Regions from separate parts of the Bombilactobacillus sp. ESL1094 genome, predicted to be linked through region 1. Evidence: a T-box and tRNA genes for the amino acid it is inferred to sense, from the RefSeq annotation. Region 1 holds a T-box; the other holds one or more tRNA genes.
The links. A T-box is a leader RNA that pairs with one kind of tRNA and senses whether it is charged. The one in region 1 lies ahead of leuS (leucine--tRNA ligase), so its partner is inferred to be a tRNA-Leu.

Region 2: it has a tRNA-Leu gene. The T-box ahead of leuS (leucine--tRNA ligase) is inferred to sense a tRNA for this amino acid. The anticodon was not compared.

Annotation. Positions count from the first base shown of each region.
Region 1 is NZ_JBYLUM010000001.1:1,459,456-1,467,128, forward strand. Features, by position in the region: gene metK (methionine adenosyltransferase) at 1-97, shown strand, start outside; gene AC3B5S_RS06915 (MDR family MFS transporter) at 105-1,613, shown strand; gene AC3B5S_RS06920 (phosphatase PAP2 family protein) at 1,543-2,169, opposite strand; gene AC3B5S_RS06925 (glucosaminidase domain-containing protein) at 2,347-3,453, shown strand; T-box leader at 3,496-3,703, shown strand; gene leuS (leucine--tRNA ligase) at 3,740-6,160, shown strand; gene AC3B5S_RS06935 (putative polysaccharide biosynthesis protein) at 6,192-7,673, shown strand, end outside.
Region 2 is NZ_JBYLUM010000001.1:1,318,529-1,326,201, reverse strand. Features, by position in the region: gene purB (adenylosuccinate lyase) at 1-146, opposite strand, end outside; gene AC3B5S_RS06295 (ATP-grasp domain-containing protein) at 189-1,304, opposite strand; gene AC3B5S_RS06290 (xanthine phosphoribosyltransferase) at 1,318-1,893, opposite strand; gene AC3B5S_RS06285 (glycoside hydrolase family 73 protein) at 1,959-2,600, opposite strand; gene AC3B5S_RS06280 (cold-shock protein) at 2,692-2,892, opposite strand; tRNA gene AC3B5S_RS06275 (tRNA-Leu) at 3,301-3,386, opposite strand; gene AC3B5S_RS06270 (hypothetical protein) at 3,533-3,961, opposite strand; gene nadE (NAD(+) synthase) at 3,974-4,792, opposite strand; gene AC3B5S_RS06260 (glycosyltransferase family 4 protein) at 4,820-5,893, opposite strand; gene AC3B5S_RS06255 (WecB/TagA/CpsF family glycosyltransferase) at 5,973-6,686, shown strand; gene AC3B5S_RS06250 (O-antigen ligase family protein) at 6,856-7,673, opposite strand, start outside.

The sequences.
Region 1 (7,673 bases):
AACGGCTGCTTATGGCCATTTTGGGCGCACTGATGTGCAATTGCCATGGGAACAATTAGACAAAGTTACAGCGATTCAGCAAGCTATTAAAAAGTAGGGATATTGTGAATTCAACAGTAAAAAAAACAAACGTTAAGTGGGTCACGGTTGCAGTCTTTGTAGCAACTTTCATGACAGCCGTCGAAGGAACGATTGTTTCGACGGCGATGCCGACAATTATTAGTGATTTACATGGCTTGAAATTAATGAATTGGGTCTTTTCAATCTATTTATTAATGAGCGCGGTCACGACGCCGATTTATGGTAAATTATCTGATCGCTATGGTCGTAAAATTTTATTAAATATTGGCTTATTAATTTTTGTCTTGGGTTCTTTTTTATGTTGTATTTCGCATTCTATGTTGCAACTAATTTTGTCACGGGTTTTACAAGGACTAGGTGCTGGGGCAATTCAGCCGTTGACGTATACCGTTTTAGCTGATATTTATCCGTTAGAAAAAAGGGCCAATATGATTGGCTTAAATGGGTCTGCCTGGGGAATTGCCTCAATTGTGGCGCCTTTGTTAGGTGGTTTTATTGTTGAACAACTGTCTTGGCATTGGGTCTTTGCCATTAATATTCCCATTGGTTTGATTACAATTATCTTGATTCAATTATTTTTGCATGAACCTAAGCGCAGTCAAGCTGTGCGTGAGCCGGTTGATTTTCAAGGTATTATCTTATTAACGTTCGTCTTAGTTTGTTTAATGCTCGGGCTACAGAACTTAAATAATGCCCATGCTTGGCTAATTAGTTTAATTTTGTTAGTAGCAGCCGTATTAGGTGCTTTTGTATTTGTGAAGGTCGAACGGCAAAAAGCAGATCCAATTTTGCCGTTAAAATTATTTAAAAATCGTACTTTTGTTGTACAAAATGTGTCGATTCTATTAATTTCTGGTTTTTTGATTGGTTTTGATGCTTATTTGCCAATTTGGATGCAGAGCGTTTTAGGACTGAAGCCGTCGATGGGGGGCTTTGTGGTTACACCTAGTTCGGTAGTTTGGTTATTTGGTTCTTATATTTCTGGTAAAATGATTGCTAAATATCCACCGCATAAAATTACGTTATTTGCACTTAGCTTTCTAGTGGTTGGCTGTGGGTGCTATCTGTTGTTACCGTTAAAAACGGCCTTTGGCATTTTTCTAATTATCTCTGCGGTGGTTGGTTTTGGTTTTGGTTTGTCGATTACAACTTCCACGGTTACTTCGCAAAGTGTAGTCACAGCAGATGAAGTGGGAACGGCCACCAGTTTCAATACGTTAGCTCGTAATTTGGGGCAAACCTTGATGGTTTCCGTCTTTGGAATTGTGATGAACCTAAAAATGGCACAAGGAGTACAACAACATTCAGGTTTAACTTTTAAAATGTTGGATCAAATGATTAATTCTTCGACCGCGCATTTGTTAGCAAAACAATATTTAGCACCAGCTAGACAAATTGTTTATGAAGGCTTGCACTGGATTTTTGTAGTGGGAATTATCATTTTAATTGTGGCAGTTATTCTCAATTTCTTTGACCATAGTGATTATTTGTTAAAGGATTTTCAAAAAAGCCAAGGTAAATCAGCAGAGTAATTCCACTAGCTAAACAGGTACCTGCTAAAACGTCAGAAAAATAATGAACGTGTAAAATGGGACGACTGATAATAATGATGAGGGCAATTACCATTAAAAAAAATGGTAATTGCTTTTTTTTCGTAGTTTGGTAATAGATGAGAATTAAACTCCCAATTAAAGCAGTGGTAGCCATAGCATGACCGCTAGGAAAACTAAAGCCAGTTGCTTGGACGAGATGATTTAAGTTGGGACGAGGTCTGTGAATGAGCGCTTTTAAAACTTGGTTTAATAATAAATTACTTATTACGTTACTAAGCAGAAAAAATCGTTGGCGTTGATTCTTTAAAATGAAGCTAATAAGGATAGTTAGACTAAAGACGACTTTAGGCGCGCCAATAGTGGTAATGTATTTGAAGAAGGTTCGATTATGTTCACTCAAAAAAGCTAAGTGTTGAAAAAACCAGAAATCACAGTGCCGTAATGCTGGCTGATGATGAAATAACATCATTGTCAAAATTAAAAAACAAGAGATAAAGAAAATGCTAAGAAAAAGTAATAGTTTTGATAATTTCATTAATAATCTCCTAAAAAATAATTAATTTTTTGGTAAATCTTACCGGAAAGGGCATTGATTAAGTTCATTGGTGACTATAATTAGCTTGAAGTAGTGGGAAGTTTAACTAATAAATGAGATTGGGACAAAGACCTTAGTATATTTTTATCCCAGTCGCAAATAAAGGGGGTCTGTTTGATGAAAAAACATTTAAGAAGATCAGTTAAACTAGTTGCAATTAGTTGCTTAAGTTGTTTAACTGCATTAAATGCTTTAAAGCATAGTAGTGTGACGAGTTATGCTGATAGTTTTGATCAAGTGACAATTAACGTCAATGATGCTGATAACTTGGAAAATGTGGTCACATCGTCCGGATATGGGGATCAAACATTTTTAAATTATTTGGGTTTATCGGCGCAAAAGTTAGCCAATAATAATGATCTTTATGCTTCAGTTATGTTAGCCCAAGCACTCTTAGAAAGCGGTTGGGGGACAAGTACTTTAGCCCAGGCGCCTAATTATAACTTGTTTGGTGTTAAAGGCAGTTTTCAAGGATCAGCGGTTAATATGGCCACGCAAGAAGATGATGGCAGTGGTAATTTGTACGGTATTCAAGCTAATTTTCGCAAGTATCCCTCCTATCGTGAGTCCTTAGAAGACTACGTTCGTTTACTGCGCGATAATGGCATGTATTCTGGAGCTTGGCGTAGTAAAACTAGTTCCTATAAAGATGCTACTAGCTTTTTAACGGGGCGTTATGCCACGGATACATCATATGCCGATAAATTGAACAGTTTGATTGAAAAGTATAATCTAACGCGTTTTGATCAACCAGTTGATGCTACTAAACCAAGTGTCAATGACATTGTAGTCAATAATGTTAGTTTAGTCACAAATAATGTGAACCATAATTCTACAAGGAATACTTATCAAAATCAACAAGCCCCGGTAATTGTGAGAAATAAATTTCAAAATCCAGCAGCTGATGCTTCAGCTACTAATGAAACACAAACGCCGGCTTTACCGGTTATTGTTAATAATTCCCTGAATGAATTAATTAATACCAACAAGGAAATATTGCAAGCCCCTAGTACTAAACCAAGCAATCGGCCTAAGGATGCAAAAAATGAAACTGATTTTTCACGGACAATTCCTAGTGGAGATCATGCTGATCCAGCTGCTGTTATTAAAAAAGCACCAGTTGTGCAGGCTAAAGCAGTTTCTAATACTAAGTCAACCCCAGCTACTGATAATTCAATTCAAGTTTCGCCACAGGAAGCTGCAACTGAAAATTCGTCAGACTAGTTGCAATTAGCGTGATTTTTATTTATAATATGCGTCAGATTAGTTTTTACCAAAGGAATAGTAATTGAAAAATTGATTATCAGAGAGTGGAAGGTTAGTGTGATTTCACAGATATTTTTTAATGAACTCATCTTTGGAGTTTGATTACTGAACTAATAGTAAGTAGTCACGGGGTATCGTTAAATACTTGAGAGTTATATAGTTAATATATAAAACTTAGGTGGTACCGCGGGTAAATTTCGTCCTATTGCAATAGCAATGGGACTTTTTTTGTAGGAGGGTAATTATGGGTTATAATCACAACGTTATTGAAAAAAAATGGCAAGCCTATTGGGCCGAACATAAGACGTTTAAAACAACAGAAGATCCAAATAAGAAAAACTTTTACGCGTTAGATATGTTTCCTTATCCGTCTGGTAAAGGTTTGCATGTTGGTCATCCAGAAGGGTATACCGCGACCGATATTATTGCCCGGATGAAGCGGATGCAAGGCTACAATGTCTTACATCCCATGGGGTGGGATGCGTTTGGCTTACCCGCTGAACAATATGCGCTGAAAACTGGACATAATCCCATTGATTTTACGCAACAAAATATTGATACATTTAAGCGACAAATTAATTCGCTAGGTTTTTCTTACGATTGGGAGCGCGAAATTAATACTACTGATCCTAATTATTATAAATGGACACAGTGGATCTTTGAACAATTGTATAAACAGGGGTTAGCTTATGAAGCCAAAGTTCCTGTTAATTGGAGTCCAGATTTAGGTACAGTAGTCGCTAATGAGGAGATTGTCAACGGTAAAACTGAACGTGGTGGTTTTCCAGTTTACCGTAAGCCAATGCGACAATGGATGCTCAAAATTACGGCTTATGCGGATCGTTTATTGGATGATTTAGATTTAATCGATTGGCCCGAAAATATTAAGGAAATGCAGCGCAACTGGATTGGCCGGTCAGTCGGTGCTGAAGTTAAGTTTGAGATTGCCGATCATGATTTAACGTTTAATGTCTTTACGACACGGCCAGATACGTTATTTGGTGCTACTTATGTAGTCATGGCTCCAGAGCATGAACTAGTGGATCAAATTACTACCCCACAACAAAAAGCACAAGTTCAACAATATCAGGAAGCAACTGCTAAAAAGAGTGATTTGGATCGGACCGATTTAAATACTGAAAAAACAGGTGCTTTCACAGGCGCTTACGCTATTAATCCGATTAATGGCGATCGATTACCAATTTGGATTTCTGATTATGTCTTGGCTAGCTACGGGACGGGTGCTATCATGGCTGTTCCAGCACATGATGACCGGGATTTCGAATTTGCTAAAATGTTTGACTTACCAATTAAAGCAGTCATTGCGGGTGGTGATGTCAGTGATCATGCTTATACAGGTGATGGTGAACATATTAATTCGGAGTTTTTAAATGGTTTAAATAAACAGCAGGCAATTGATAAGGTTTTGGCGTGGTTAGAAGATCATCAGGTTGGCCAAAAGAAAGTTAATTACCGCTTGCGAGATTGGGTCTTTTCACGGCAACGTTACTGGGGTGAACCCATTCCAATTATTCATTGGGAAGATGGAACCACGAGTTTAGTTCCTGAAGATGAATTACCATTACGTTTGCCAGCAGAACATGATATTAAACCTTCAGGTACGATTGAAAGTCCGTTGGCTAACTTGACTGACTGGGTCAATGTGGTTGATAAAAATGGCCGCAAAGGTCGGCGGGAAACCAATACAATGCCACAATGGGCTGGTAGTTCTTGGTATTTCTTGCGTTATGTAGATCCACATAATGATGAAGCAATCGCTGATTATGAAAAATTAAAACAGTGGATGCCCGTTGATTTATACGTCGGTGGAGCCGAACATGCTGTGCTGCATTTACTGTATGCAAGATTTTGGCATAAGTTCTTATACGATTTAGGTGTTGTACCGACACCAGAACCGTTCCAAAAATTATTTAATCAAGGAATGATTTTGGGTAATAATCACGAAAAAATGTCGAAGTCCAAAGGCAACGTTATTAATCCTGATGATGTTGTCGATGAATATGGTGCTGATACGTTACGTCTTTACGAAATGTTTATGGGACCGTTAGATGCTTCCATTTCTTGGAGTGAAGATGGCTTAGCTGGTTCTTATCGTTTCTTAGAGCGGGTTTGGCGCTTATATATTAATGCAGATGATGACAACACTTTGCGGACTGATTTTATTACCGAGCAGCCGAATGCTGATTTGAAAAAGATTTATAGTGAAACTGTGAAACAAGTTAGTGATCATTATGAAAAGTTACAATTTAATACGGCAATTTCGCAAATGATGACTTTTGTCAACGCTGTGCAAAAGCAAGATCAGTTTCCAAAGGATTACGCTGAAGGTTTAATTAAAATGTTAGCCCCAATCGTACCGCATATTGCTGAAGAAATTTGGCAAAAATTAGGTCATGATGAATCCATCACTTATGCTCAATGGCCAACTTACAATGAAGAAGATCTAGTTAGTGCTGAAGTCGAAGTTATTTTGCAAGTTAATGGTAAGTTAAGAAATAAGATTACGGTGCCAGTTGATATTTCCAAAGCTGATTTAGAACAAAGAGCATTAGCTGATGAAAAGACACAATCATTTATTGCTGATAAAAAGATTGTAAAAACCATTGTGGTTCCGCAAAAAATTGTGAATTTTGTGGTAAAATAATAATTCATCAATTTTAGAGAGGATCAATTTGATGGATCAAGATGTCGAAGAGAATACAGTGACAACTGCGGTAACTGGTGGCAAAAATGATTTAATTAAGGGTTCAGCTTGGATGACGGCGGGAAGTATTTTTTCGCGAGTCTTGGGTGCTATTTATATCATTCCGTGGAATATGTGGTTTGGTTCCGTTTTAACGGCTACCTTGGCCAATGCCCTATTTGCTAAGGGCTATAATATCTATAGTCTGTTTTTGATAATTTCGACGGCGGGTATTCCCGGGGCAATTTCCAAACAAATTGCGCATTACAATGCTTTAAACGAGTATGCGGCGGGAAACCAGTTATTTAAACAAGGCATCAAAATCATGGCTTGGATGGGCATAATTAGTGCAGCGCTGATGTATTTTGGCGCACCGCTTTTGAGTGATTGGTTTGCTGATGGCAATGCCAATGCCATTCCAGTTTTAAGAGCCTTGGCGATTGCGTTATTAATCATTCCGTTGATGAGTCTCATGCGGGGCTATTTTCAAGGCTATTCACAAATGGCACCTTCAGCGGTTTCTCAATTAATTGAGCAAGTGGCGCGCGTAATTTATATGTTAGCGGCAACGTATTTAATTATGAAGGTGCAAAAGGGCAGTTATGTTAGTGCCGTAACGCAATCGACCTTTGCGGCTTTCATTGGTGCGGTCTTTGGTTTAGGAGTGTTGGTAATTTACTTTTTAAAACAATTACCGCAAATTCGCCGTCTATCACGACAAAGTAAATTTGAAATTGATACACGTCATCAGAATTTTTTTGGAGAAATTATTCGCCAAGCAGTTCCTTTTATTATTCTGGATTCTGGCATTATCTTATTCCAATTATTTGATCAGTCGACGTTTAATTCAATGATGTCGTCGTTTCAACATTTTAGTAAAGACACATTGAATGCCATGTATGCTCTATTTGCCTTTAATGCAAATAAATTAATTATGATTGTGGTTTCTTTATCAACAGCGATGGCTGTTACTGCGATCCCCTTATTGTCAGCAGCTTATTCGCGTCATAACCAAAAAGAAATTCAAGATCAAATTGGTAATATCTTACAATTGTTTTTCTTAGTTATGTTACCGGCAGCTTTAGGCATGTATGCAGTAGCTAAGCCTTTGTATATTTTGTTTTATCGATATGATCAGTTGGGGATTTACTTGTTACAATTTAGTTGTGTAGTAGCTATCTTGTTAGGGTTATTTACGGTTTTGTCAGCTATTTTACAAGGACTATATCAAAATAAAATGGCGATTAAATATTTTGTGATTGGTTTTATTGTTAAAATGCTTGTACAATATCCATGTATTTTAATTTTTAGTAGTTTTGGGCCCTTAATGGCGACTGCTATTGGCATGGCGGTCACGTGTTGGCTGATGTTGCGATTATTGTGTGTGAAATTTGAGTTTAAATTACAGCCGACCATTAACCGTACTTGTGGCATTTTTATGTTAACAGTTGTGATGTTAGTAGCCATTTTAATC
Region 2 (7,673 bases), 140 kb from region 1:
ATGGCAGCTAAATCAGCATCCGGAATTTTTCCGAGACGATTCCAAGCTCGGTCAACGGCAATCTCCACTTCTAACCACGCCTGATATTTATTTTGCTCACTCCAAATTTGGGCCATTGCTGGATTCTGATACCGTTTGATAACCATGAACTTCTCCTTTATCCCTTAACTGTAAAGCTACCGCTATTTTTAAATCTGCCACAACTCTGTGGCGTTCACATAATTGAGTAATTGTTGTTCATTTTCCGCAAAAACCACTAAAGTTCCAACTTCTGTTTGGTCTGTGGCAGACGAATAGTCACGATGATTAAATTTTAATTGCCATTGTGGATGTTGCTGAATCAAAGCCACCGCTGTGGACAAATGCTGTTTAGTCACCTGTAACTCACAGCCATTCATCCAGGGGGTTAAGTTAGGCAGGGGCCAATTACACAAACTGCGGATTAACAATTCTTCCTGAGAGGTTTGCGTCACCGCTGCAAAAATTTGCGCGGAAAACACGGTTCCCGGATATAACCGTTCAACATAGAGCATTCCCGATTGGGTAGTACACAATTTAATCGCAAACAAGCCTTGATAATGCAAATGACTGCCAATGGTTTGGGCAATTTCTTGCACTTCTTGTTTCAAAGCGACTTCATCAATTTTCGTAACTAAAGCCGTTTTCAAGCCTTGCGGGCGTGTAACCTTGATCAACGGATAAGTTTTAATGTCGCCCGTGTAATCTTTCGTAACCATGGCAAAGACTTCTTGATGAATATCGACCAATGATTCCAAAATAAAGGAGCCTTGTGGCAATTGATAATTGTCAATTTGTGCTTGATTATAAAATGTTTCTTGAAAATCAGGATCCACCGCGCGTTGAATCGGTTTTAAAAGACATGGAAACCCAATTTCTGAAACAGCCATTTGTAAGTCAGCTTTATTCACAACCGTGACATACGGAGTAATATTCAAATTATGTTCGTTCAAAAAGCACCGTTCTAAATAACGATCTTGCATCAAATCAAGAATTTCAGTACCTTGAACTAATTTTTCCGGCTGGGCTAATTGTTGCGGATCAGGTAATTCGATCTGACTATCATTATATAAAACTAAATCCACAGCTTGAAACAAGCGTTCTAACAATTCTAAGTTGTGGTAATCACCCACGATTAATTTACTAACAACATTGGTCCATTGCTTCGGCCGGTCAGTCAAAACTGTCACCTGAAAGCCCATATTTTGCGCTTGAATGGCCAATTGTTGATCACTACTACCACCATGAATAATTCCTAATTTACTGTTCGGTTCCATAAATTCCATGCTTAATTCTGCCTCATTCTTCTGCAAAAATTACCTTTCCGTTCTCAAAACCACTGATTCTAGCTAAGGACAGAATCGGAATCTGCTGTTCATCAATCAGCTGCCGCCCTTTTTGGAAAGTCTTTTCAATGACAATCCCAATTCCTTCTAACGTCGCCCCTGCTTGTTGAATAATCGTGGTCAAGCCGGAAACTGCTTGTCCATTAGCCAAAAAATCATCCACAATTAAAACGTGATCTTGAGCAGTCAAAAACTTTTTAGCAATACTAATTTGATTAGTTTCTTTTTTAGTAAAGGAGTAAACATCCGCAACATATAAATCCGAACTCATTGTAATAGAACGATGCTTCCGAGCAAAAACCACTGGCTTTTGAAAAGCAACGCCCGTTAAAACGGCGGGCGCAATTCCCGAAGATTCAACAGTTAAAATTTTGGTAATCGGCAATTTTTGAAAATGCTGATAAAAAGCCTGACCCATTTTTTGCATTAACAGCGGATCAATTTGATGATTTAAGAAACTGTCAACTTTGAGCACATCTTGGCCTAAAACTCGACCATCCTGCTTGATTCGTTCTTCTAGTTCACGCATTGTGGTGCCTCCCTAAGCTTTACTTTAAGATTACCATTATCACTGCATTAGTGAAATACTTTAATTTATTTGGTATCATATTCATCTAAATTATAAGTCTGAATAATTTTGATTAGTTTTTTAGCATAATCTGGATCTGTAGCATAACCATCTTTTTGCAAACTTCGCGCCGCCTCGACATAGTTGTCAGCCGCTAGTACGTGCTGGTACTGCTGCTTATTCCAAGTAGTACCGTTTGCCAACAATGCATCATGATCGGCAATGGATGCTTCAAAATTAGTATAAACCTTAAAACGGGCGGTCACTGTGACCCACTGTCCATTTTGGTACTCTTGAGTTTGTAATTCTTGCGACTCTTGGGGATTGTCATCTTTCACGCCAAACAAATTGTGATAATCACTAGCCAAACTACTTTGACCCCAATTACTTTCCAAAACGGCTTGGGCCAACGTCACGCTTGGTAATACATGATACTGTTGCCCGTATTTAACAGCCGCTGGCGCTAACTTTTTAATAAATTGCTGTTTTTGCCGAAATTGATTCTGTACTTGAATATTCGGCTGCGAGTTCACAACTTCTTGTCGCCAATGATTAATCATTATGACCGCTAAAACAAATCCACAACCTAAGATTAAAATTGCCACCAAGCCATTCGCAAAATTATTTTGCTGAGTTGCCCGGCTACGCCTTTTTGCCAAATTTTTCACCGATATCTTTCTCATAATTATGATAACATGCACCCAAGATTTATGTAAAAAAAAACCAGCCCGTGGGCTGGTCAGCACTAAGAGTTTAAGCTTAGTCTTTGTTAACGTTAACTGCTTGTGGTCCACGATCACTTTCTTCGATATCGAAAGTAACTGATTGACCTTCTTCAAGAGTCTTATAGCCTTCACCGTTGATAGCGGAGAAATGTACGAATACATCACTACCATCTTCGCGAGTAATAAAACCATAACCTTTTTCAGCGTTAAACCATTTTACTGTTCCATGTTCCATGTGAACATCCTCCTCAAAACACTTTTTGCATTTCTTTGTGGCCGATATGGAAGTTAGTTACACATGAACCATCGAACCATAACCATTCAAAAACACGTCTTTATATTAACATGCTCACAAAAGATAATCAATCAAGTTTTGCTAAATTTATTAAATTTATTTTAATATGGAAAGCACACTTTAAACAGCTCTTTGCGCTCCTAGAGCCTAACAAGAACCACTTCTTCACATTAAGAAACCAGCAATCAAAAAATTAAAAAATCTAGTAAAGTGAATAATATTCTTATCCAAATTGTCGTAGTGCCACTTGTTTAAATATTCGCCAAAAATTAAGTATTAAGCGATTTTTGTTCAATCATTTTCATATATGACAACAAAAAAAAGTAGCCGTAGCTACTTTAATTAAGATGCGGGTAAGAAGACTCGAACTTCCACGGAGATAATTCTCCACAAGATCCTTAGTCTTGCGCGTCTGCCAATTCCGCCATGCCCGCAAAAACAATACTCATTCATCATAATATGAATGGGCAAATTTTGCAAGCAACTGCGGCAAAAATAAATTAGCATCAATTAACACAAATCTTTTATTTTTATGAGGCAACTGGCATCTAACTCCAATTGGGAGCTGGAACAAAAAATTTTAACCTAAGCGCTGTAAACACTTAGCAATCTCAGCCGTTGCTTGGTCTTGATCTTGTTCAGACTGCTGAAATTGATCCAAGTCCACCGTACGATTATCTTTCATACTATCAATCATTTGCTGGCAAGCTTGAACATAAGCTTGATAGGCTTGAACTAAATTCATATGAATGCCCATAAAACGTGCTGGAGCTCTTAAATCGGCTAATTGTTGGGTTAATTGGGCATATTCATCAGTCCCATGCTGAAAATCACCCTGAATTGCCAAGTAATGAGCAGATTGCATTTGCTCTAATTCGTTTTTTTGCAAAGCCGTTTTAATTTCTTGAAACTTAGGATTCAACTCTTCTTGAATTTCCTGCGTCCGTTGTAAAACATCATTTAACGTTTGGGCATACTTGATTGCCCGCTGTTGTGCTTTATTAACCATGTCTTTGCCTCCTTAAAATTGATCAAAAACTGTATACGGCAACTGCCGCTTATGAGCAGTCTTCAAATACCAATTTTCAATCTTTTGGGCTGCTGATGCTGTGACTTCTTTGCCTTCCAAATAATCATCAATCTCTTGATACGTTACCCCCAAAGCAACTTCATCAGCTAAGCCTGGCCGACCATCCTCTAAATCAGCCGTCGGGGTTTTAGTATATAAATTGGCCGGGGCTTGCAAGTATTGCAATAATTGACGGCCTTGGCGCTTATTTAACCTAAATAAAGGCGTAACATCGGCGGCACCATCACCGTATTTAGTATAAAAACCCGTAATATTTTCCGCGGCGTGATCGGTTCCCACTACAACGCCCTTAGTTTCACCAGCAATCGCATACTGTACAATCATGCGTTGACGCGCTTTAATATTGCCTTTATTAAAATCACTAATGGTTAAGCCATTAGGTGTGATACTAGCCACGACTGCATCTACCGCTGGCTTAATATCCACCCGATAAGTCTTGTCCGGTTGAATAAAGTCTAAAGCCTGTAAAGCATCTGATTCATCAGCTTGTTGCCCATAAGGCAAACGAACGGCAATAAATTGGTAACTAGATTGGGGTTGTTCTGCTCGTAATTCACTAACAGCTAACTGGGCCAAGCGACCTGTTAAAGTCGAATCTTGACCACCAGAAATTCCTAACACTAATGTTTTTAATTGATTTTTTTGTAAAAAATGCTTTAAAAAGTCCACACTCCGCTGTACTTCTTGTTCGGGATCAATCTGGGGCGCAACTTTTTCAAAAGCAATAATTTCTTTTTGTAATGGACGCAATCTTAAAACCTCATTTCTCAAATACAATTACTTTAACACAGTTTGATAAATTTCACTGATTGTTTGAGCCAAACGTTCGTTAGAAAAATTGGCAGCACAATATTCATAATATTTCTGGCCCAAAGCGCGTAATTCATCTTTTTGCCACAAGTCATGAGCTTGAATTAACGCCTGTTTTAGGCTTTCAAAATCATTAATAGGGGTAATCCAACCCAGCCCCGGTTGAACGGCTTGCGCATCCGAACCAGCATCACTAGCGACCACGGGTAAACCATTATTAGCTGCTTCTAGTAAAACTAGTGGAAAGCCTTCCGATAATGATGGTAGGACAAATAAGTCCGCGTTTTGGTAATACTGCTCTGTTTTGTCTTGAAAGCCGATAAATTCGACTTTTTGTGCCAAATCTAGTTCTTGTACTAAGTGTTCCAATTGGGGCCGCGAAGTTCCATCACCCACTAGCTTTAAGCGCCAGTCAAAATCTAGCTCTGCTAAAACTTTTAAGAGTAATTGTTGGTTTTTCACAGGCACTAAACGAGCAACATTCAATAGCGTAAACGGATCTTGTCGCGTCGTTTGGGGCGCTTTTTCGCGAAAGTACATTGTATTAAAGACCGGCTTGATTTTGTCTGCGGCAATCCCCACTTGTTCTAAAATTGGCTTAAATTTAGCAGTTACTGGCATCAATAGCTCAGCTTTTTTCAAGGCCCGTAAATTTAAAGAAGTCATTAACTTTCCTTTGAAATTGTCAGCAAAATCCACATAAGGATCACTATGAACCGTAATGATCCACTTTGCATGCACATGCCTATAAATCAAACTCATTAAAAAATTAGCCCGGGGACCATGCGTATTCACAATATCAATTTGATTATCATTAATGAACTTCTTGAGACGCCCGAGCACCCGCAAATCCAACTGCCCATCTTGGTTCATAATAGTAGTGGGAATTTGCCATTCATTTGCTAGATCAGAAACTGGCCCCCGTTCAAAAACTAAGAGCTGCGAATCAATATCTCGTTGATTCAAGCCCCGTAAAATATTAATAATAATCGTTCGTCCGCCGCCATTTTCATTCCCGGCGTTCACGTGTAAAGTTTTCATAAATTAAATCCTCACAATAAATTGTTAAACAAATCTAGTTATCGTAAACTAAAGGTATTAAAAAAGGAGTTTAGAAAAATTGCCAAAACAAATTAAAATCTTAGATTTGCCTTTTATTAGTACTACTAATCAAAATTTTATAAAGTTACTCCAGCAACGTATCACTAATCATCAAAATACCTTTATTGTTACTGCTAACCCTGAGATTGCAGTTTATGCTTACGATCATCCAGAATATCGCAAATTAATTCAAACAGCCGACTACATCACTCCTGATGGTATCGGGATTATTAAAGCAGGACAAATGATGCATCAACCACTCTCCGAACGAATTACTGGCTTTGATACACTTACTAGTTTACTAGAAATTGCCAATAAGTGTAGCCTAAAAGTATATTTATTAGGTGCTAAACCCGAAATTATTACTAAAACCGTCCAAAATATTCACCAAAAATATCCCCAACTAAAACTTGTCGGATCACATGACGGGTATTTTCAAGATGAACAACCCATTGTCCAAGAAATAAAACAAACTAAGCCTGATATCGTGGCTGTCGCTTTAGGGTTTCCCAAACAGGAAGAATTTATTTATCGCCACCGCCAACTGACGCCTGCAATTTGGATTGGCGTGGGAGGCAGTTTTGACGTCTTATCTGGAACGGTCAAACGCGCCCCGCAATTAATTCAAAACTGGCACTTAGAATGGCTCTATCGCTTATTAAGCCATCCTAGTCGTTTTAAACGTTTCTTAGCTTTACCGCGCTTTTTAAAATTAGTTAATCAGCAACATTAACCCTGAAAATCTTTGAGTAGTTCCGCACTTAATAGTGTCCTAATAATATCTTTTTAATTTTTGTAACAGCATCATTACCTTTCAAATTACGCCAACGACGCAAAAAAATTCCGTTCCTAAATTAATTTTTAAGAACGGAATTTTTGATTACTTAGAAAAAAGTTCAGCTTTAAGGAAACATAACTTTAGTTTTTCTAGAGGCTAGATGTTGTGGTTTGGGTTTTTGTAAGACAAACAACAAGTATGCTGTGACCCAACCAAAATACATGCTAACTCCGGGCGCATTGAGAACATGCCCTGAAAAGATTGACATAAAAATTCCCAAGCCAAAGGCCACAAAATACAATAAATTGGTTTGAATTTTTGGTTGGAAAAAGTAACGGCAGAATTCAAACAATAAATAGAAGATAATGCCGACTAACGGCAAAATTGTAATCACGAAACCAATAATTCCAAATTGGAAGAAGAAGTCTAACCAATCCATCTCCACAGTTCGTGGATGCTTACGATAATTACCCCCGTAGCCCATCCCAAATAATTTTTGGGCCAAGGCAGATTTTTTATATTCATAACTATTTAGGCGATAATAATTGGTCCGGCCGCTTAATAACTTCGCTAGTAGCGGATTACTTAATTCCTTATTTTGCAATAAGAAACGCTCGTAATGATCCATATGCTTTCTGTGCTTTTTATCAGACAACATTTTCTTTTTATTTTGTTGATTTTCGCGAATAATTCGATTTTGAATCACACTATTATCATGAACTGGTGAATGCGGATAAATTGCTAAAACTCCCCCCAATAAAACGGCAATTAGAACCGTATTAATGATATTGGCAGCTTTTTTTTCATGCGTCACAAAGATTCGTATTAACTGCAAACAGAAGGCCGAAATGAGCGCTAAAATCATCCCATAGAAACAGCTTTTCGTTCCGAGCATTGTAATAGAATTGACGGATAGAATCACGCCGCCAAAGTACCAATAAT